2 linked regions of the Endozoicomonas gorgoniicola genome follow. Each later gene encodes a partner of the first gene's protein in a complex. Links are inferred from orthologs where the notes say so. Each region holds a gene or a part of one and is shown in the gene's direction. Other genes may lie near its edges. The genes, in order: asrB and NX722_RS12450.

Region 1 (10,639 bases):
GGAATCACTTTTCCTAACGGCACAACCATTAACGATCAGGATTCACTGTGGCAAGAGTCATTGAGTGACAGTCTTTTTCTGTTCTTTAATGGAGTGAACCACTGGTTTACAGGAAATTTGGCAATTTCAACCGTACAATCGTACAGTGGTTTAAGGTAATGGCACTGACTTAAGCACGAAAGGCCGGAAGACAAAGGCTCAGAGCCTGGCAGGGGTAATCAAAAAGCACTCTGCTCCGGTCATTCCCTGAAAAAGTAAGCCTATGAATAAAGAACTGTAAGTATTACTGGTGCGGGAGTATGTGCTTTGGGCTTTGGGCTTTGGGCTTTGGGCTTTGGGCTTTGGGCTTTGGAGCTACATGCTGAACATTAACGCAGCCCCTACAGTTTAATTTTCAGATAACTTCATATACCGTTGTCGTTCAATTTGTTTGACCAATATAAACGATAATGGATTACTTTCCTCTTTTTATGGATATCAGGCAGCGCCCTTGCCTGATCGTTGGTGGTGGCGATGTTGCCTTGCGAAAAGCCAGGATTCTCAAAGAAGCCGGAGCATTTATTCGCATCGTCGCCCACCAGGTGAGCGACGAGTTAAAGGAACTGCTGAATAGCCCGGAACACCAGATTTATGAACGTGGCTTTTGTCAAAATGACCTGGACGATGCGTTTGTGGTTATTGCGGCAACCGATCAACAGGCCACCAATCAACTAGTCGCCGAATCGGCAAAGCAGAAAAACCTTATCGTCAATGTGGTGGACTCTCCGGCAGAAAGTAACGCCATTATGCCCGCTATTGTGGATCGCTCCCCAGTGATAGCCGCTTTTTCCACCGGCGGGAAGGCTCCAGTGCTGGCGAGAATGTTGCGTGAAAAACTTGAGAGCCTGTTACCCTCGCGTTATGGATCACTGGCAGCACTGGCCGGACGCTATCGAAGCCGTGTAATTGGGCGTTTTGACTCAATAAACGATAGACGTCGTTTCTGGGAAACGATTTTTTCCGGCCCGGCAGCAGAAGCTGCTCTTAACGGCGACGAGGAAGGTGCTGAAAGAGAGATTGAGACTCAGTTAGCAAACCAGAAAAAACAAAAGACGGGTGAAGTCTACCTGGTAGGCGCAGGACCTGGCGATCCTGACCTGCTGACATTCAGGGCTTTGCGCCTGATGCAGCAGGCAGACGTAGTGCTTTATGATCGTCTTGTTTCCGAACCCATCCGGGCACTGTGCCGCCGGGATGCCGAGTACATCTACGTGGGCAAAAAGTGCGCTAAGCACATTAAGCCCCAGCCTGAAATCAATGACTTACTGGTTGAACAGGCCAAAATGGGCAAGCGGGTGCTTCGGCTCAAAGGCGGTGATCCGTTTATCTTTGGCCGGGGCGGAGAAGAGCTGGAATCTTTAGCCCGGGAAAATATCCCTTTTCAGGTAGTGCCGGGCATCACAGCAGCATCAGGCTGTGCCTCTTACGCCGGAATTCCCCTTACCCACAGGGATCACGCCCAGTCCGTTCGCTTTGTCACCGGCCATGAGCAAAATAACGGCTGCTCCCTTGACTGGCAGAGTTTGAGCAAACCAAACCAGACCCTGGTCTTTTATATGGGTTTATTAAAGCTGGGGCACATCTGCGATAAATTGATAACCCATGGGTGTTCTGCCAGGACACCTGCCGCCTTGATAGAAAAAGGGACAACCAGTCAGCAGCGGGTCATCACGGCTGATCTGTCAACACTTCCCTCTCTGGTGAAAGAAAAAGAGATTCGATCACCTGCACTCATTATTATTGGTGGGGTAGTTAAACTGCAGGCATCTTTGAATTGGAAGAAATTCACCAATAGCTCCAGTGAAATCTAACACCATTTAATTGAATCATTAAATAGAAACAGTGAATACCGAAACATTAGAATTCAGTATTCACTGTTATCAATTTAATTAAAACGCTGTTTATCGATTGTTTTTTATTCAAATAAAGGTAGTTATTGATAATCATTGTTTTTTACATTATCTATACCTCAAAAAACTCAACAAGCATCCGCAAAAGTACTTATGGATTTACCAGTATATTCCTATCTATGATGCTCAGCAGCGAAGCTGGAACGGTTATTCGACAAGGCTGTCTTATTAACTCAGTATTTTTTCAGAAGTCAGGCTGAATGAATAAAGAAGGTATAAAAAAACCAGAAGATATTTAATTTTGGCTAACTGCCTTGTTAATTTTATGATCGTTTGCCTGATATTTTTTGTGAATTCAAAAACCAGATGCACTGCTGAATAAGCATATAAAATACCTTTTAATTGATTATTATCTACTGTCTACATTTCTAAATAATACATTGCTGTTTTGTATTGGTTATTTTTAAACCATTTATCTCAGTTGACAGGTTCCGGTAGCCAGTAATGATTCCAGAGGTTAACTATTTCTGCGCGCATCTGGATAAAAATTAACCGTTTTTTATTCAAGTACCCGAAAAATAAATTCGGGTATTCATGCCTTAAGTAGTCTGGAGTGCTTTTGCATTTCAGAGTCAAAGGAGTTGCTTATGAGTTTATCATTGACCAATAGCGCCCTGAATGAAGTGTTTGAGACATTGTCCAGGCACTATCGAATCATGGCGCCGGTTCGTATTGTGGGTGGTGGGCGGTTTTCCGATACCGACAACATCCAATATGGTGAAGTGTCCACTGCCGAAGAAATAGTCTGGGAGGAGAAATCCCATTTTTCTCCCAAAGAGGTGATTGCCCCGATCACCCAGACGCTGTTTCAGTTCCACGAAGGCCAGCTGATTACGTCTTCTGTTGACCGCCGTAAGATTCTGCTGTTTATGCGCCCATGCGATATCCACGGTCTCCGTCAGCTCGACAATATGTTTCTGAAAAATGGCGACAATGAAGACTTTTACTACAAACGCCTGCGGGAAAAAGTCAAAGTCGCCATGTTCGAGTGCAAAACCGGCTGGGACAGCTGCTTTTGCGTGTCCATGAACACTCACGAAACCAGCGACTACGACATCGCTTGCCGCTTCAGTGAGTCCGGGGCAGACATTCATTTCCAGTGTAATGAATTGCGCGAAGCCTTTGCAGAGCATGGCATTGACAGCGATTTTAAACCGGAGTTCATCAAGGAAAATCAGTTTACCCTGAAGTTACCCGAGAGCACCGGACTGTCGGCTCAGGAAATCAGGGATCGAACCATCGGACACCCGTTGTTTGATGAATACGACCGCCGTTGTGTTGAGTGCGGCCGCTGCACCACTTCCTGTGGCACCTGCTCCTGCTACAGCGTCAATGACGTACATTACACCGAAAACGCTCATTTTGGTGAGCGCCAGAGAATCTGGTCATCCTGCATTATCCCCGGTTTTTCTGATATGGCCGGCGGCCACTCCTACCGCCAGCGCAGCGGTGAACGACTGAGATACCGACTCCTGCATAAAATGGTTGACCACAAAGAACGGTTTGGCGATCACATGTGCGTGGGTTGTGGCCGCTGCGACGACCGTTGCCCGCAATACATCTCTTTTTCCAACATGGTCAGCAAGGTCACCACCGCGCTTGAGGAGACTCAACATGCAGAATAACGCCGGGCTGTATACGCCAAACGCAACGGAGCAGGAAGAGTACGCTAACCACTATCTGCCCAGGCCTTACCGTATTGAACGCATCATCAAGCACACCAAAGACGAGTGGGCTTTCATGGTGCCGGTTGATTTCGAAGGTGGGTTCGACAAATTTGTTGAAGTATCACTGCCTCTGGCCGGTGAATGCCCTATTTCGATTTCAGATTTTGGTGAAGGCTGGATTGAGCTGGTCATTCGTCGTGTGGGCAAAGTCACCAGCAAACTGTTCGAACTGAAGGCAGGCGATACGATCTACCTGCGTGGCCCGATGGGCAATGGTTATCCGGTTCATGAAGAGTTTGTCGGCAACAACCTCACCGTGATCGCCGGTGGTACGGGTGTCGCTCCGGCTCGCTCCGTGATCAACTATTTCATGAGAAATCGTGATCAGGTTCAGGACATGGATGTGATTGTCGGCTTCAGAAGCCGGGAGCATGTTCTGTTTGCGGACGATATTGAGGTGTGGAAAGAGCGCTTCAACACCATTGTCACCCTGGACGAAGGCGACCCTGAAAAGGGCGAGAACATCGGTCTGGTGACTCAATACCTGGACGGATTGAATTACGAAAACCCTGAACAACACCACTATGTGGTGGTGGGGCCGCCCATGATGATCAAGTTTACAGTGAAAGGCTTGCTGGAAAACGGCGCAAGGGAAGATCGTATCTGGGTATCCCACGAACGCAGAATGGCCTGTGCTGTCGGTAAATGCGGTCACTGCCGTGTAGGTAATACGTACATCTGTCTTGACGGTCCTGTTTTCCGTTACGACCACTCCAAGCATCTGGTGGACTGAGGTTTTAGAGCATGCCTTTAGATATAGATATCATTAAAACCCGTGCAAACATGGACTACAGGCTCTCCAAGGTACGCGGAGAGTGTATGCTGAGCCTCAGGACTGTGGGTGGCACCATACCGGCTCACTTGCTGGATGTAGCCAGGGATGTGGCGCAGAAGTATGGCAACGGCACCGTTCGTCTGACCACTCGCCAGAAGCTGGCGATGCCGGGTATCCGTTATGAAGATATTCCGGCAGTCAATAAAATGATCGCCCCGTTCATTCAGGAAATGACCATCGATACCTGTGGTGTCGAGCAGGACCCTGAAGAAGGTTATAAAAGCATTGGTGGCCGCAATATCGTTACCTGTCAGGGTAACCGTATCTGCGTAAAAGCCAACTGCGACACTACGGGTATCGCCAGACGTCTGGAAAAACTGATCTACCCGTCCAAATACCATCTGAAAGTCGTTATCGCCGGTTGTCCCCAGGACTGCGCCAAAGCCAACCTGGGTGATATTGGCATCTTTGGTATTGCGCAGATGGAGTATGACCGTGATCGCTGCATTGGCTGCAATAAGTGTGCAGAGCTGTGCGACCAGCACGCGGCTCAGTGCCTGCATCCGAGCCAGGGCAAAATCCTTAAAGAAGAGACCAAGTGCATAGGTTGTGGCGAGTGCGCCCTGGTCTGCCCAACCCTGGCCTGGCACCGCAACCCGAAAAAACTGTATATGGTCAAGCTCGGTGGCCGCACTTCAAAAGTGACCCCACGAATTGGCAAGATGTTCCTGAACTGGGTAACGGAAGACGTGATCGCCCAGGTCATTGAAAACATCTGGAAGTTCTCCGCTCACATGCTCGACGGCTCTCCCAAGTACCTGCACATGGGACACCTGATTGACGTCGCTGGCTACCATAAATTCAAGGAGTGGGTGCTGAAAGACGTTGAACTGAATCCGGAAGCCAAAGTAGCCGACCGCATGTACTGGCTGGAAAATGAGTACGTGGCGAATATGCACGTTAAAGACCCTGACAAGCATGGAATTCACTAATGAACATTCAGTTTAACATTGAGCAAGTGTTGATCATGGCTGAGCGTATTGAGAGGAATACGGTCAACTATTACCAGAACGCAGCGGCGGCGGTCGAAGCCCCGGAACAAAAAGCGTTCCTGAACAGAATGGTGCAGATTGAGTCTCAGCATGAAAGCGATTTTGCCCACATGCGCAACCAGCTGACCCAACAGGAAAAGGAAAGCACGGCATTCGACCCTGAAAACCACTACATCCAGTACTGTCAGAACCATGCCGACATGCAGAAACTGAATGAGCAGCCGGTGGATTTCACCGATATCGGCTCCATTATCCGTGGTGCAATCGAACATGAAAAAGAGGCGATCCTCTTCTATCTGGGTATGAAGGCTTACATTCCGGAACGACTGGGCAAGGAGAAAATAGACGACATTATCAATGAAGAGATGTCGCATATTAATATTCTTCAGGAACACTACAAGGTGCTGGCTGTCTGAATCAGCGGATTCGATCCAACACAGATACCAAAAAAAATGGGGTGCAACACAAGCGGTTGCACCCCATAACCATCTGTTTCAAAAATCAAAAAAACAGTTAACTGCCAATAAAAAACTGCCGGTAGTAACGCAGCTCTTCGATAGACTCTCGTATATCTTCCAACGCAAGATGTGTTCCCTTCTTGCTGAAACCATCCATAATGCCAGGCTTCCAGCGACGCGCCAGCTCTTTCAGGGTGCTGACATCGATATTACGGTAATGGAAAAAATCATGTAACTCGGGCATATAACGGTGCAGGAAGCGACGGTCCTGACCAATACTGTTGCCGCACATTGGAGAGATACCCGGCTCAATATGATCTTTCAGAAAATCCAGGGTCATTCGTTCAGCTTCAGCCAGAGAAATGGTACTCTGCCGCACACGTTCAGTGAGCCCCGTCTGGGCATGGGTTTTGATGCACCACTCGTTCATGTTGTTGAGTACATCGTCACTCTCATGAATTGCAATAACAGGGCCTTCAGCAATCTGATTGAGCTGCCCGTCGGTTACAATGGTGGCGATCTCAAGGATTCGATCGGTATCAGGCTCCAGACCTGTCATTTCCAGATCAATCCAGATCAGATTATCCGCTTTTGCCATCAAACACCCGGTAGTTAAGTAGAGTTACAAATGCCTGTATGATAAGGCTTCTACGCTAAAAAAAGTACAGCAATTGTGTACTTCGGCTGGCATATTAAGTCTACACCTTCATACTATGTTCTTTAAACAAGTGTTCTTTAAGCAAGTGTTCCTTGAGCAAGTGTTCTTTAAACAAGTACCCTTGAAACAAACTGCGTCCTTGAATCGAACATGTCGGTAAAATTCGCGAGTTAAATGAATCTATTTTTCTCTACTCGACTGAGACTTGACCAGACCATCCTTTCATTATGAACTTTAAGAGATAACATGAGTAAGCGCAAACTAACGCGCAGACAGAGCTGGCGCATTCAGAAAATTCAGGAAGAGCGCATAGCCCGGGCTCGCAAGCGGGAAAGTCAGATTGAAGAAGAGCTGCAGAGCGAAGATCTGGGACCGGAGCAGGAAGGGCTGGTGACAGCTCATTACGGTGCCACACTGGATATCGAGTCTCCTGGCAATCCCGGAAAGCCCCGCCGCTGTCACCTTCGCCGCAACCTTCCCTCTCTTGTCACGGGCGACAAGGTCATCTGGCGACCTTCAACCAAAGACGAAACCGGGGTGGTTGTCGCTCTGGACGAACGCTCCAGCCTGCTGACCCGTCCGGATAACCACGGTCGTATCAAGCCGGTTGCAGCCAATATTGATTACATTGTGCTGGTTATTGCGCCTGTGCCAATTCCTCACCTGAACCTGATTGATCGCTACCTGATCGCAGCAGAAACCGTTGGGATCGAGCCCGTTATCCTCCTGAACAAGATTGATCTGCTGGATGATGAAGGGATGGAAATGATGATCGATATGTTATCGGTCTACCAGCAGATCGGCTATCGCATCCTTACGGCTTCCACCCGCTCCGATCATGGTCTGGATGAACTGAAGGATATGCTGGATGAGCATACCAGCGTATTCGTGGGGCAAAGCGGTGTGGGCAAGTCCTCGCTGGTCAATGCCCTGCTGCCCGGCATTGACACTCTGGTTGGAGAGCTGTCAGAAGCCACCGGCAAAGGCATGCACACCACCACCGCTGCCAAGCTGTTCCATTTTCCGGCAGGAGGAACGCTGATCGACTCCCCTGGTATTCGTGAGTTCGGTTTGTGGCATATCACTCCGGAAGAAGTCATCCAGGGGTTTCGAGAGTTCCGGCCGTTTCTCGGTTACTGTAAATTCAGGGACTGCAAACACGAACAGGAACCCGGCTGCGCCATTCACAAAGCCCTGGAAGACGGTGAGATCACCGAAGAACGGTTGTTCAGCTATCGACAGATTCTTGCCTCGCAGCAGATGAGTCCATAGAGTTTCACCTGTCCATTGATGTGGTTCGGTTTTCAGCCACTTCATCAGGGCATAAACAACCGGGCTGCGGCTCCGGGGATGATTCAGGAACAGCTTCAGAGGTTGAGGCCGTTTCCCCGGCATTGCGCACGGGCGGGTCATATCTTACCCTTGACGGAAGGGTAAGATATGCATTGCGCACGGCCTCAGGCAATATTTCCATGAATCTGTTTAACAGCGTTATCAACTCTTTCCTGCATTTCTCCTTGTCCCTTTCGTCTTCGCTATTGAGCAAACTGCTGAGATATATTCTGGTGCCTTCATGAACGTTCAAGTGCTCAATTAAAGAACCGACGATCCGCTCCTCCAGGTGGGCAATCAGAGACTCCCAGTCCGGGGCCACCAAAAGGTGTCCTTCTTTCCCGTCAGGATCAGTACTGCGGTGAACAGTTGCAGTCTGCATAAATCCGACGACTGCCTGTCTATCGGACGAAACAGAGCTTTGAAGCAAACCTGCAGGATTTCCTCTTGTGGTGATAACGACAAACGCTTCGGAAAACTCAGCTTCGGTCCACCCTTCAGAATATTCGTCCAAACTGGCCTCATCATTATTTAAGGACACAGCATGGATGCTGATATATGAATCCGAAGGTAAGGAGTATTTAAAAGCCTCTAAATCTGGCGGCAAAGGAACGCCCCTGACATTTATTTCTTCGTGAGCATACTCCAGCAAATAAGCACCATAATTAATTTCTACTTCTGACCGGTCGTAGAACCTTAAATTCCGACTCAGGGCAGTCGCTCCCTCTGGCTGATCTTTACTCTCCGCCTTATCGCCGTCATTGATTGCATAAACCTGATTTTCAGCGACAAACATAAAAATCAGAACAACTACCCTTTTTAAAACGCAAGTTAAATACTGCATGTTCAGTGGTTTCCGCCTGCTGCAAAACTAAAAACGACTTGTGAACGACCATTATAGAAAAGGCCCACTTTCAACCATTGCGACAAATACCTACAACACATTCATCCGCAACAGCCTGATAGAAATCCAATGAGTCAAACATCACTGCCGCTGATTCTTGAACCTGCTGAGCTTGAACATCATCTTCATGACGGCAACCTGTTGATCGCTGGCCTCTGGAAGACCTGTTTTCACGGCTGGGCTACACCGGCAATGAACATATCGTGGTCTATGACGATGAAGGCGGGGGCGGGGCCGGGCGATTTATCTGGACACTGGATGTTATCGGACATAAAAACTACTCCTACCTTAACGGCGGCATTCATGCCTGGCTGAAAGAAGACCATAGAGTTTCACCTGTCCATTGATGTGGCTCGGTTTTCAGCCACGCCATCAGGGCATAAACAACCGGACTGTGGTTCCGGAGATGATTCAGGGACAGCTTCAGAGGTTGGGGCTGCTTCCTCAGTATCGCGCACGGAATCAGGCAGATCTTCCATGAGCCTGTTTAATAGTGTTATCAACTCTTTCCTGCATTCCTCCTTGTCGCTTTCGTCTTCGCTGTAGAGCATACTGCTGAGATATGCTCTGGTGTCTGTACCAACGTTCAAATGCTCAATTAAGGAACCAACCATCCACTCCTTCAGGTGGGCAATCAGAGACTCCCAGTCCGGTGCCACCAAAAGATCTCCTTCTTTCCCGTCAGGATCAATACTGTCGTCAACAGGTGCAGTCTGCATGAATCCGACCACTGCCTGCCTACCGGACGAGGCAGGGCTTTGAGGTGAATCGGCTGGCCCCTCATTCGTGGTGATAACGACAAAAAGTTCGCAAAACTCACTGTCGCTCACTCCATCAGAATCTTCGTCATCATTTGTATTATCGTTTTGATTAAAAACCTCATCATCATTTAAGGACACAACATGGATACTGATAACTGACTCCGAAGGTAAAGAGTATTCAAAAGTCGCTAAATTTGGCGGCAAAGGAACGCCCTCGACCTTTATTTCATTGTGATCATACTTCAGCAAAGAGACGCCAGGATTTTTTTCTATTTTTGACCGGTCGTAGAAGCTTAACTTCGGACTCATTGCTGTCGCGCCTTCTGTCTGGTCTTTGCCCTGTAACTCATTGCCATCATTAATCGCGTAAGCCTGATTTTCAGCGACAAGCATAAACAACAGAACAGTTATCCTTTTTAAAATGTAAGTTAAATATTGCATATTCAGTGGTTTCCGCCCAGCTACAAAACTAAAGCGACCAGTATAGATGAGGTATACTTTCAACCGCTGCGACAGATACCTATAATGCGTTCATCCACGACAAACTAACAGAAGTCCAATGAGTCAAACATCGCTTCCACTGGTTCTCGAACCTGCTGAGCTTGAACATCATCTTCATGACAGCAACCTGTTGATCGTCGACCTGTGCAATCCTCAGCTATACGCCCAGGTGCATGTTCCCGGTGCCGTTAACATCGCTCCCCAACACCTTGTGGCAGGCACACCACCGGCGACTGGCAAGCTGCCACCGTTGCAGCAGCTGGAAAACCTGTTTTCACTGCTTGGTTACACCGGTAATGAGCATATCGTGGTCTATGACGACGAAGGTGGTGGCTGGGCGGGCCGCTTTATCTGGACCCTGGATGTTATCGGGCATAAAAACTACTCCTACCTGAACGGCGGCATTCATGCCTGGCTGAAAGAAGAGCATACAGCGGAAAGCGAACTCAGAAAGGTAAAGCCAACCCGTGTCTCCCTGTCAATCGACCCATCTGTTATCGCTTCCAAAGATTACATCCTGAC
Region 2 (10,472 bases), 2.0 Mb from region 1 along the record:
GGCTTTTTCATGGCCTCTTCCGTTAACCCGGTATCTGCTTCCAGCTGGGTTTCTGCAGCTTTGGTCAAACCAGCGACCAGCATCAGTCGGGCTCTTTCTTCGTAGTGTCTGACAGCGGTTGCTTCTGCCGCTTTCACTACCCGCTTCCGGGCTTTCTTTTCGGCTTTCCGCTCGTTTCTGGCGCTCAGTTCAAGCAGATCCGGGATTTTGCTACCCAGGATAATGGTGCGGTAATGTTCATTGAGTGTATCCAGAATGGCTTCTTCCGATTCACCCGGGGTGATGGTTCCACACTGTCTCTCAATGATACTCAGTTGCTCTTCTTTCAGTGTTTGCAGAGTCAGTGCCAGCGCCGCACGGTTGGTACGGCCCGGTTCGATACCGACCTTTGCCAGCTCCGCTTTAAGAGCCCGAAGTTTTTCATCAGACCTGGTAATCTCAGCGGCGTTTTTAATTCCTTCTTCCAGAACGTTCAGGACTTTAACCGAATCAGCAATCTGTGCTGCCAGTTGCCTGCGAGACTGTTCAGTCTCCTGCAACTGTCTGGCAACCGCCTGAACATGGGTCAGGGCTTCTGCGCTGTGCGCTTCACTCCACCGCTTCCAGTGGGTATTGTAAAGCTCTTTCATTTTTTCTTCCTGAATGCGCTGGTAGTACAGGTCGCGATCCATCATCCGGGCAACCAGGGTTCGGGCTTCCTTCTCACATTCTGTCCGAATCTGTTTCACCATGGGGTTGCCAGAGTTAAACATGGCCTGCTGATAGTGCTGAATGCTGCTGTAGACCGAACTGCCTAAAGTCCGGACTCTGTTTACCAGCTGGAAGAAACCGTGGCTGAATATCAGTGCGGAGAGCGTGGCACCCAATACCGGACTACCCAGAATCACTGCAAAACCAGTTGCATAGAGCGTCGCACCGAGGGCAGCGGTCAGGGCAATGGCAGAGGTGGCAACAGCCAGTTCAATACCCAGTTTCTTCCAGGCACCGTCTTCGCCGTGGTAGATGCCTTTGATCGCCTTATACATGTTTTTGAAGGGTGTCAGAACCGGCCCCAGGACGGTACGTGCCATTGCTGTTGGCAGGCTGTCACCCTTGCCAAAGTGGCGGAGCCCTGTCGCAATGGTGTCGTAAGGGCTGGTCGCTGTCAGGAAAAGAGGGCCGTGATTAACAATTTTGTCCAGCAGGCGAACCTGTTCACCATCCAGACTGTTGAGACCCTCACGAATGGCGTAAGTCCCTCCTGCCCGGAGCGCTGCTTTACCCACGGTCAGAGCGGTACCAATGGCGGTACCGATGGCAGCGCAGGCGGGTGCAGCAGCGCCAAAGGTGAGCAGCCCACCTATAAAGCCTGCAGTTGTTCCGCAAATGCCAGCCGCAGTGCCGGTCATAACATTTTTAACAAAATTCAGAGCGGTGGTGGTGTGCATGGTGTAGGCAGCCATATCACACAACAGCTGGAAACGCTTGATGTGTTTAGCCAGATCTGAGTCAGGGTCAACCTCTTCCAGAACCGCTTCATCGCCGGCAAAGCAAGATGCCATTGAATGGGCTCTTGCCGCGTTCTGCAACTGGGTTAACAGACCTGCACTGTCAGGTCCCAGAAGCGATTGCAGCTGATCCATGATCAGGGAGATATCGCCAAACAGTCGGCGGAATTGCTCAGGATTGCGCTCTGCTACTTGCAGAGCCGAAGTAATAATGTTCCGGGCTTCCTGTTCCAGCGCTCTGTAACTCTGGCCGGGCAGGCGCAGGACCTGCAGGAAGCTGGCTTTACCGGCCTGCCAGTCCTGCCACAGCTGGCTGCCCGGCGCTGCAATGTTGCTGGCTGCCTGTTTTATCGTGGCCCCGTCCAGGCCGTCGATGTCTTTCAGTAACTGCAGGAATTCTTCTTCCGCAGAGTAGCCCAGCTTCTGCAGAGTCTTTGCCTGCTCCAGGTCGGCCAGAATCTGGGGAAAGGGACGTTCTTTGTCCCAGAAAACCCGTCTGGCTAGCCGGTAGACTCCTTCGGTATGGCTCCCTGCCGGACGTACCGGTGTGAATTTCTGACGGATCGAGTGAATGGTTTTGAGTCTCTCGACATCTTTGTCGTAGTCACCGCTGGTGAGAACCACCAGTCCATCCTGGCCCTTCAGTCTGGCGCGAATTTCGAATTCAGCCTGCTCCTGCTGTAAGCGACGGGCATCAAAGCGCACTTTTTGCAGCGTTATCAGGTTGGCATCGCTGCGATTGGCGTGAAAGTCTGCTTCTGCTTTGAACAGGCTTTCCATGGTGGTGTACAACTGGGTTTCCGTGTCATTGGCATTGTTGGCCAGCTTTTCCATCAGGCGCTGGATGGAGGGAATATTGAGGGCAAACAGACGTTTGTTGACAGGCTTGTGCTGTTCGCTGTCCAGTATTCGGTGCAGCTCTTCGGCACGTTCAAAGTTCTTAACCGCTTTATCCATAGCCGCCAGGGCTTCCTGCTCTTCTTCACTGAGAACCTGTGCAGCTTTGTAAGTCGCCATCAGCTCTTTAAACAGCTGGCTGCTTTTAACCATTTTATGCAGCTGGGCTTTGTTCATGGTGGCGTAGTCGGCATGAACAATCCTGTGCTGCAACTGTTGCAGGTAGACGTCAACCAGAGCATTCTCCAGAGCTTTATTCAGCTCAGCATTGGCAGGGTCTGCCAGAAAAGCCTGAAGCTCTTTACGGTGGGTGGCCCGGCCAAGCTGCTGCAACTGACTGGAGAGTACTTTCACTTCCGCACGTTCTGAGTCGGTCAGGGACTGACTGGTGTCTTTCAGCTTCAGGCGCAGCTCCTGCAAACGGTATCCACACTGGCTTTTCATGTATTCTCTGACAGGGTCTGGCTCTGAGAGCAACATATACTTCGTCAGGTCTTTGGGGGAACGTATGTTCCCGGCATTACGATGTTGCAGCTCGTCAAAGCTCTGCTGCAGGCGATGAAAGGCGGCAGCGACATCAGCAATGGCTTCTGTTTTCTGCAGATCGGACAAGATGGCAGTACAAAGGTTTGAGAACCAGCCTTCGTTTTTGAAAGGCTTGAACAAGGGTGTGGCTTTATGATTGTCCGGATCCAGAAACTTCGCGTTCATTATCTGGCAGAAAGAGATTTTTTTGTTGTCTTTTTCCAGTTTTACCAGCAGGGCAAACAGTTCTTCGTACTGACCGGATGCCAACAGCTGGTTCATCAAGGCGATCTGCTGGTTCGCATGCTCACGACCGGCACTGTTCCACCAGGTAGCGGCATCGGCTTTGAGTTCTTTCAGGCGCTGGTTGATCAGGGCTGAGGCAAATTCAGGATAGTCTTCGCTCATCTGGCCCAGAATACCGTAAGGATGCAGAATCGCAGTTTCCTGACGTTCCAGACCGTTCTTGTCATAGATAGCCATCAGCTCATCCAGCTGTTCTTCCAGTCCCTGCCGGGATTGTGAAATAACACGGGTGTTCAGGGTTTTCTGGCTGGCTGAGTGGGTGAGTTTTACAGAGCTGGGGGCAGAGTGTTTGAGCGTAGTGACCTGACCTTTTGCCGCTGACTGGTCAGCTGGAACATTACCCGTATCGTCATAAGACCGGCCGCTGGGGGTTCGGTTCTGTGTCGATGTCAGGTTCATCATCGCGGGCCTCCTTGCATTGCCTTTTATGATTTCCGTGTAACTTGAGACCCGGCTTTATTAAGGAAGTTCGCTAACTGGTCAGGCTGGCTGTCACCAATGTCAGTAACCCTGACAATGACAGTAGAGGGAAAATGGAGCTATACAGTTTATGACTAAATTGCATAAAAAAAATTCCAAATCTGGTGTTTGTATCAGAATTACGTATAATTCCGCCGGTTTATCTTGACACTTCTTCTTCGGATTTCTGCATGTACCAACTTGGCCGCAAATTACTGTTCTGTCTTTCAGCTGAAAATGCTCACGATATGGCTCTTGAGATGATTGCGGCTGGTCAACGTCTGGGTGTTACCGGATTGATAGCACCGAAAGTACCTTCCCGTCCACGTCAGGTGATGGGGCTGACCTTTGACAACCCGGTCGGCCTGGCTGCGGGCATGGATAAGGACGCAGACTGCATCGACGGCATGGGCGCCCTGGGGTTTGGCCACGTTGAGCTGGGTACTGTTACCCCTCGCCCTCAGCCGGGTAACCCGAAGCCTCGTGCGTTTCGTATCCCTGAGCGCAATGCCCTGATCAACCGTATGGGCTTCAACAATAAGGGTGTGGACCATCTGGTTGAGAACGTACGGAAATGCAACTACAAAGGTGTGATCGGTATCAATATTGGTAAAAATTTCGATACTCCGGTTGAAAATGCCAACAGTGACTATCAGATCTGTCTGCGCAAGGTTTACGCCCATGCGGGTTATGTAGCTGTAAACCTGTCTTCCCCGAATACTCCGGGACTGCGTGAACTGCAGTACGGTGACGCCTTGAAAAGCCTGCTGGATATGCTGAAGCAGGAACAGGCTGCCTTGACTGAACGTTATGGTCGTAAAGTTCCCATTGCCATCAAAATTGCCCCGGATATGACCGAAGAAGAGATTGCCGGAATTGCTCAGGAGCTGGTGGCGTATGAGCTGGATGGCGTTATTGCCACCAATACCACTTTGTCCCGTGATGCCGTACTGGGGCTGCCTAATGCCCGGGAACAGGGCGGTTTGAGTGGCGCGCCATTGAGCGATCGTTCCACCGAGGTGATTCAGCTGCTTTCATCTGAGCTGTCCGGCAGACTGCCGATCATCGGTGTGGGTGGTGTAATGGATGCCAGAACCGCAGCAGACAAGATCAAGGCAGGTGCCAGCCTGGTACAGCTGTACTCAGGATTTATCTACAAAGGCCCGACCCTGATTCGTGAAGCAGCGGAAGCGGTATACTCCTGCGACCGCTGATCGCTTTATTGACAGTTCTTGCAGGTAGCGGCTGTAGATAGCTGCTGTAGATCGCTGCGAAGGCAAAATACAAGAAAGCCCCGGTAAGCCGGGGCTTTCTTGTCCTGAAAGGCTTTTACAGAAGCGTTATAAGTCAAAGATGGCTGGTGTCGGATATCCGATGAACACCCGATACGCCGATCATGCCATCCCAGTTGTCGACACGACCTTCCCGCCAGCCAGTCAACCAGGCCTGACGAAGTTGTGGTTCCTCGTGTGGGCAGATATCCTTGGAGCGGCCAGACACGCCTGTTTGATATCCCTTGGTATAGGCTCTGTCTGTTTTATCCCTTTTTTGTCTTTTCATCATGTGGTACTGCCTCTTGCTGGTACGTTTGTTGATTGCCTCCATGGCATCCCTTGATGCTTCCCGGTGCACAGCATTCCGGCAGCTCCCCGAGTCGAAGCAACCCTGGAAGCTGTTGAAGGCTCCGGGGGCATGTCTTGCAGGGAAAGTCTACGGGTCAATTTCTATCGAATATTAATTGAGCTGTCGAGAAATAAAATCTGATAAAAATAAAATTTTTAATAACTATTTAGAATTTATGCGCTGTCATCGTAACGCTATACATCGTAACGCTATACATCGTAACGCTATACATCGTGACGCTATACATCGTGACGCTATAAATCGTGACGCTATAAATCGTTAATTCTTCAGGAAAGCCTGCAATCGCGCAGTCTTCCTGAGCAAACCGTCCATGAGGGTGCCCTGGCTGTGCTAAGTAAAGCGCTTTCCCATGCCTCTCCAGAAAAATAGAGTTCAGAAATGAGTTCAATTGAATTTTTTGCCAGTTGCCCGAAAGGGCTGGAATACCTGCTGGCTCAGGAGCTGAAACAGCTCGGTGCGCAGACCGTGCAGGAAACGGTAGCCGGGGTCAGTTTCAGTGGTGGTCTGGAAGTCGCTTACCGTGGGTGCATGTGGTCCCGGCTGGCGAGCCGGATTCTGTTGCGACTGGGTGAGATTAACAGCGCCACCAAAGAACAGCTCTACGATGGGGTAAAGTCTTTTGAATGGGACGACCATCTGGACAGTAGCAGCAGCTTTCGCATTGATTTCACGGGTTCAACGCCAGATATCAATCACACCCGCTTTGGCGCCCAGGTGGTGAAAGACGCTATTGTTGACCAGCTGCGCGATGAGCATGGCTGGCGCCCTTCGGTCAATGCCAGCAATCCGGATCTGCGTATCAATGTGCATGCCCGTGGTGAAAAAGCCTTTGTTTCTATTGACCTGTCCGGGCAGAGTCTGCATCAGCGTGGTTACCGGCTGGAAGCGGGTACTGCACCGCTGAAAGAAAATCTGGCCGCTGCTTTGCTGATTCGGGCTGGCTGGCAGGAGAAAATGAAAACAGGTGCCACGCTGGTTGACCCTATGTGTGGCTCCGGTACGTTGCTGATCGAAGGTGCCATGATGATGGCGGACATTGCACCCGGCCTGATGCGTGCGCGTTTTGGCTTTGACCGCTGGATGGGGCATGTGCCGAAAATCTGGATGAATATTCTGGAAGAAGCCCGTGAGCGCCGTAAAGTCGGGCTGGCAAGTGTTCAGTCCAGTATCATTGGTTTCGAAGGGTTGTCGTCGGTTGCTCACCGGGCAAAAGGAAACCTCGAACGCATGGGGCTGTCCAGACTGGTCAGTGTTCGCCAGCAGGAACTGAAAGATTTGCAGCTGGATGCAGATCTGCCGGACGGTCTGGTGATCTGCAACCCGCCTTATGGTGAGCGTATGGGCGACGAGGCCAGTCTGGTGTACCTGTACCAGCATCTGGGTGAGAAGCTGAAACAGAACTGTCCGGGCTGGGAAGCCGCCATCTTTACCGGTACGCCAGCGCTTGTTCGTAGCCTGGGTATGGGGCCGAAAAAGACTTACTCCCTCTTTAATGGAGCGCTGCCGTGTAAATTGTTCCTGTACGATATTCGTGAAAAACAGGAGCAGCCGGTTTCTGCCAGTGCTGAACCAACAAAAGCCAATATTCCTTCTGTTACTTACCGTTCAGAAGGTGCCACGATGTTTGGCAACCGTTTGAAGAAAAATCTTCGGACCATTGGCAAGTGGGCGCGTAAAAGTAAAATCCAGTGTTACCGTCTTTATGATGCGGATATGCCGGAATATGCGGTGGCTGTTGATGTCTATGGTGACTGGGTGCATGTGCAGGAATACGCCGCACCGGCTTCTATCAATGAAGAAAAGGCGAAAGAACGTCTGCTGGAAGCGCTGGGCGTGATCCCTGAGATTCTGGAAATTCCCCGTGAACAGGTGGTCTTCAAACAACGTAAACGTCAGTCCGGAACCAGCCAGTACAACTGCGTGGATGAGGTGGGTCAGATGATGGAGGTTGAAGAAGGCGGTTGTCGTCTGCTGGTCAACCTGCGCGACTATCTGGACACCGGGTTGTTCCTGGATCACCGGCAGATGCGCTTGCGTATTCAGAAGGAAGCGAAAGGTAAAAAATTCCTTAACCTGTTCTGTTATACGGCAACGGCAACGGTCCATGCGGCTGTTGGTGGAGCCAGTACGACCACCAGTGTAGATCTCTCGAACACCTATCTGGACTGGGGGCGAAAAAACCTGGCTTTGAATGGACTGAGCGAAGTACGCCACCGCTTTGAGCGGGAAGACTGCCTGAAGTGGATTGAACAGGATAAAAACGACTATGACCTGATTTTTATCGACCCACCCACCTTCTCAAACTCCAAGAAGTTCGAAGGTGTGTTTGATGTGCAGCGTGATCATGGTCATCTGATCAAACTGGCAATGCGTCGTTTGAATGAAGGCGGTACCCTGTATTTTTCCAACAACTTCCGTCGTTTCAAGCTGGATGAGAAGGTAGCGGCAGAGTTCGAGGTAAAAGAAATTTCCGGTCAGACCGTTGATAAAGACTTCCAGCGTCGCAGCAACATTCACCGTAGCTGGATGATTCGCCATAAAGGTTAAAGTTTGTTTTTATACAAACGTCATCGTTCCCGCTAAAACGGGAACGATGATAAAAAGTTTACAGAGGCTTTTCATGGGCGGGGAGTCACGGCAATTGTCATTTTCAGGTTATAATGGCGAACTTCCTTACAATTAATTTGGCTGGCCTTTGTTTGCGAAAAGACTGGTCGTCACTGGACCCGGATTGAATGTTCAGACCCTTACCCTTTTTCATTGGTTTGCGGTATACGCGAGCCAAGCGGCGAAATCATTTTATTTCCTTTATTTCATTGATGTCGATGATCGGGCTGACGCTCGGTGTGTGTGTGCTGATTATCGTTATGTCGGTGATGAACGGCTTTGACCGGGAACTGCGCACCCGAATTCTGGGTATGGTTCCCCACGCTTCTATTACCGCAGTCAGCGGGGGCATGTCAGAGTGGCAGGAGGTGCTGGAGCGGGCTGTTGAATTCGACGGAGTGGAAGCCGCCGCACCGTTTATTGATGGTCAGGGCATGCTGGCGAACGGGTCTATTGTTCGTGGTGCCATGGTCTATGGCATTGAGCCTGAGTATGAGAAGCAGGTGTCTATCATCAATGACCACATGGTTCAGGGGTCACTGGATGATCTGAAACCGGGGGAGTTCGGGATTGTTCTGGGTGAGCTGTCTGCCCAGTATCTCGGTGTGACACTGGGCGATAAAGTGACGATGGTGCTGCCGGAAGCCAATGTGAATCTGGCAGGCGTGTTCCCCAGGATGCGACGTTTTACCGTGGTCGGGTTGTTCTCTGTCGGGGCTGATCTGGACGGCAGTCTTTCCTATATCAATATTCAGGATGCCGCTCGTTTTTTGCAGGTGCCAGAAGGCGTAGAAGGTATTCGCCTGAAAATGCACGACTTGTTCCGGGCTCCGGCTATTGCCTGGGATCTGGCGATGACACTGCCCGGGCGTTATTTTGTGCAGGACTGGACCCGTACCCAGGGGCGTTTGTTCCAAGCCATCCAGATGGAAAAAACCATGGTCGGTTTGCTTCTGACCCTGATTGTTGCCGTGGCTGCGTTTAATATTGTTTCTACCCTGGTCATGGTGGTGACGGATAAGCAGTCTGATATTGCTATCCTGCGGACACTGGGTGCCAGCCCGAGAACCATTATGGGTATCTTCATGGTGCAGGGTTCCCTGATCGGTATCATTGGTACGGTACTGGGTGTGGTACTGGGTGTGATTGCGGCTTTGAATGTGGCTGGTATTGTGTCAACCATTGAGCAGGTGCTGAGTATTCGCTTCCTGAGCCCGGATGTCTATTTCATTTCCTATCTCCCTTCTGAACTTAAATGGCAGGATGTCACTGTGATCAGTGTGACGGGTTTGTTGATGAGTTTCCTGGCGACTCTGTACCCGGCCTGGCGTGCTTCCAAAACTCAACCGGCGGAGGCGCTACGTTATGACTGAACAGGCTGTGAGTGAACAGAGAAGCGACGTTTTAAAATGTACGGCTCTGGCAAAGAGTTTTGATGAAGGGCCACAGGAGCTGAAGGTTCTGAAGGATGTTAATCTTTTTGTTGCACCTTCTGAGCGTATCGCCATCGTAGGGGCTTCCGGTTCCGGCAAAACGACTCTACTGCAGCTGCTGGCAGGGCTGGATAAGCCCAGTTCCGGCGAGGTGCTGGTCTGTGAGCATAATCTGGCACATATGAAAGACCGTGAGCAGAACCGCCTGCGTAACCAGCATCTGGGTTTTGTCTATCAGTTTCATCATCTGTTGCCGGAATTTACTGCACTGGAGAACGTTTCCATGCCGTTGTTATTACGCAGGGGGATGTCTTTGAAAACGGTGCGACAGCAGTCAGAGCAGATGCTGGAACTGGTGGGAATGTCACACAGGGTGAAGCATAAGCCAGCTGAATTATCGGGTGGTGAACGACAGCGTGTGGCGATTGCCCGGGCGCTGGTGACCCGACCTGACCTGGTGTTTATGGATGAACCGACCGGCAATCTGGATCCGAATACCGCTGCCAGGGTTCATGAGCTGATGGCTGATTTATCCAGAGAGCTGACCACGAGTTTTATTGTGGTGACCCATGATATGGCCTTTGCAGAGCAGATGGATAAAACCTACCTGCTTACAGATGGCACTCTGGTGTTGAGTTAGATCTGGAATGGTCAGTCCTTAACTCGCAGTGTTCTGTGACTGGCTAAAGGGAGGGTTGTCGTAGCCTGGTACGTATGGCTTAATCTCCGCCCCCAACACATAACGACAAAACAGGCAATGAATTCTCGGATAGACATGACCTGTTACATAAAGTGTATAAATTAATTCTTTCAGACATGTGCATACCAGCGCATCGGATGTCGGGATGATAATGTCATAAATCCGAAATGGGTGCTGATCGAAATAGGAGCAACCAGGGTTGAACCTGGAGGTATTGAGATATTGATATATATGCTCGTCGCTGGGAAATGGGAGCTCATGTACCAGAGAATAATCCGGCACGGTTTCTCCTGGCAGTATGGCTTCCAAAGGAGGGAATTCACCCAGCATGAAGCCATCAATATTGTAAATTTCGCTTTCATCGTATTTAGGCATCATGAGGTCATAGCCGTGTGGCGTGTAAAAATAAAGAGT

Evidence for each region.
Region 2: the proteins of asrB (region 1) and NX722_RS12450 are in contact, whole or in part, in a crystal structure (PDB 5UE9), measured with the Lactococcus lactis proteins. The link is inferred for Endozoicomonas gorgoniicola from one-to-one orthologs. Residues at the interface, in WP_023189152.1 of Lactococcus lactis: Leu4, Gln5, Ala47, Ser48, Met49, Leu50, Leu51, Arg52, Arg53, Met95, Leu98, Arg223, Met224, Ala225, Cys226, Ile228, Gly229, Ala230, Cys231, Tyr232, Ala233, Val235, Glu236, His237, Asn243, His244, Ala245, Lys247, Glu250; in WP_025017116.1 of Lactococcus lactis: Gly25, Phe27, Phe29, Glu32, Tyr33, Lys35, Tyr36, Lys48, Phe56, Thr60, Pro61, Arg62, Val63, Ala64, Glu65, Thr66, Ala67, Ser68, Gly69, Met70, Ile74, Gln77, Pro223, Glu251, Phe274, Ala275, Pro277, Phe278.

Annotation. Positions count from the first base shown.
Region 1 is NZ_JAPFCC010000001.1:4,658,971-4,669,609, reverse strand. What follows is about bases 2,492-5,486. They hold asrB (anaerobic sulfite reductase subunit AsrB), read left to right. Parts: upstream 2,492-3,563; coding sequence 3,564-4,409; downstream 4,410-5,486. Other genes in these bases: NX722_RS20920 (ferritin-like domain-containing protein), read left to right, coding at 5,443-5,486; asrC (sulfite reductase subunit C), read left to right, coding at 4,421-5,443; asrA (anaerobic sulfite reductase subunit AsrA), read left to right, coding at 2,537-3,574. Also shown: NX722_RS20945 (hypothetical protein), read left to right, coding at 1-159; siroheme synthase CysG, read left to right, coding at 450-1,850; more of NX722_RS20920, read left to right, coding at 5,487-5,919; orn (oligoribonuclease), read right to left, coding at 6,017-6,559; small ribosomal subunit biogenesis GTPase RsgA, read left to right, coding at 6,866-7,891; NX722_RS20905 (hypothetical protein), read right to left, coding at 7,896-8,795; NX722_RS20895 (hypothetical protein), read right to left, coding at 9,188-10,120; NX722_RS20890 (sulfurtransferase), read left to right, coding at 10,176-10,639.
Region 2 is NZ_JAPFCC010000001.1:2,702,491-2,712,962, reverse strand. Bases 3,049-5,876 are described here. They hold NX722_RS12450 (quinone-dependent dihydroorotate dehydrogenase), read left to right. Parts: upstream 3,049-3,865; coding sequence 3,866-4,888; downstream 4,889-5,876. Other genes in these bases: rlmKL (bifunctional 23S rRNA (guanine(2069)-N(7))-methyltransferase RlmK/23S rRNA (guanine(2445)-N(2))-methyltransferase RlmL), read left to right, coding at 5,697-5,876; rmf (ribosome modulation factor), read right to left, coding at 5,022-5,234; NX722_RS12455 (coiled-coil domain-containing protein), read right to left, coding at 3,049-3,617. Outside these bases: more of NX722_RS12455, read right to left, coding at 1-3,048; more of rlmKL, read left to right, coding at 5,877-7,865; NX722_RS12435 (lipoprotein-releasing ABC transporter permease subunit), read left to right, coding at 8,054-9,298; NX722_RS12430 (ABC transporter ATP-binding protein), read left to right, coding at 9,291-9,998; NX722_RS12425 (putative adhesin), read right to left, coding at 10,017-10,472.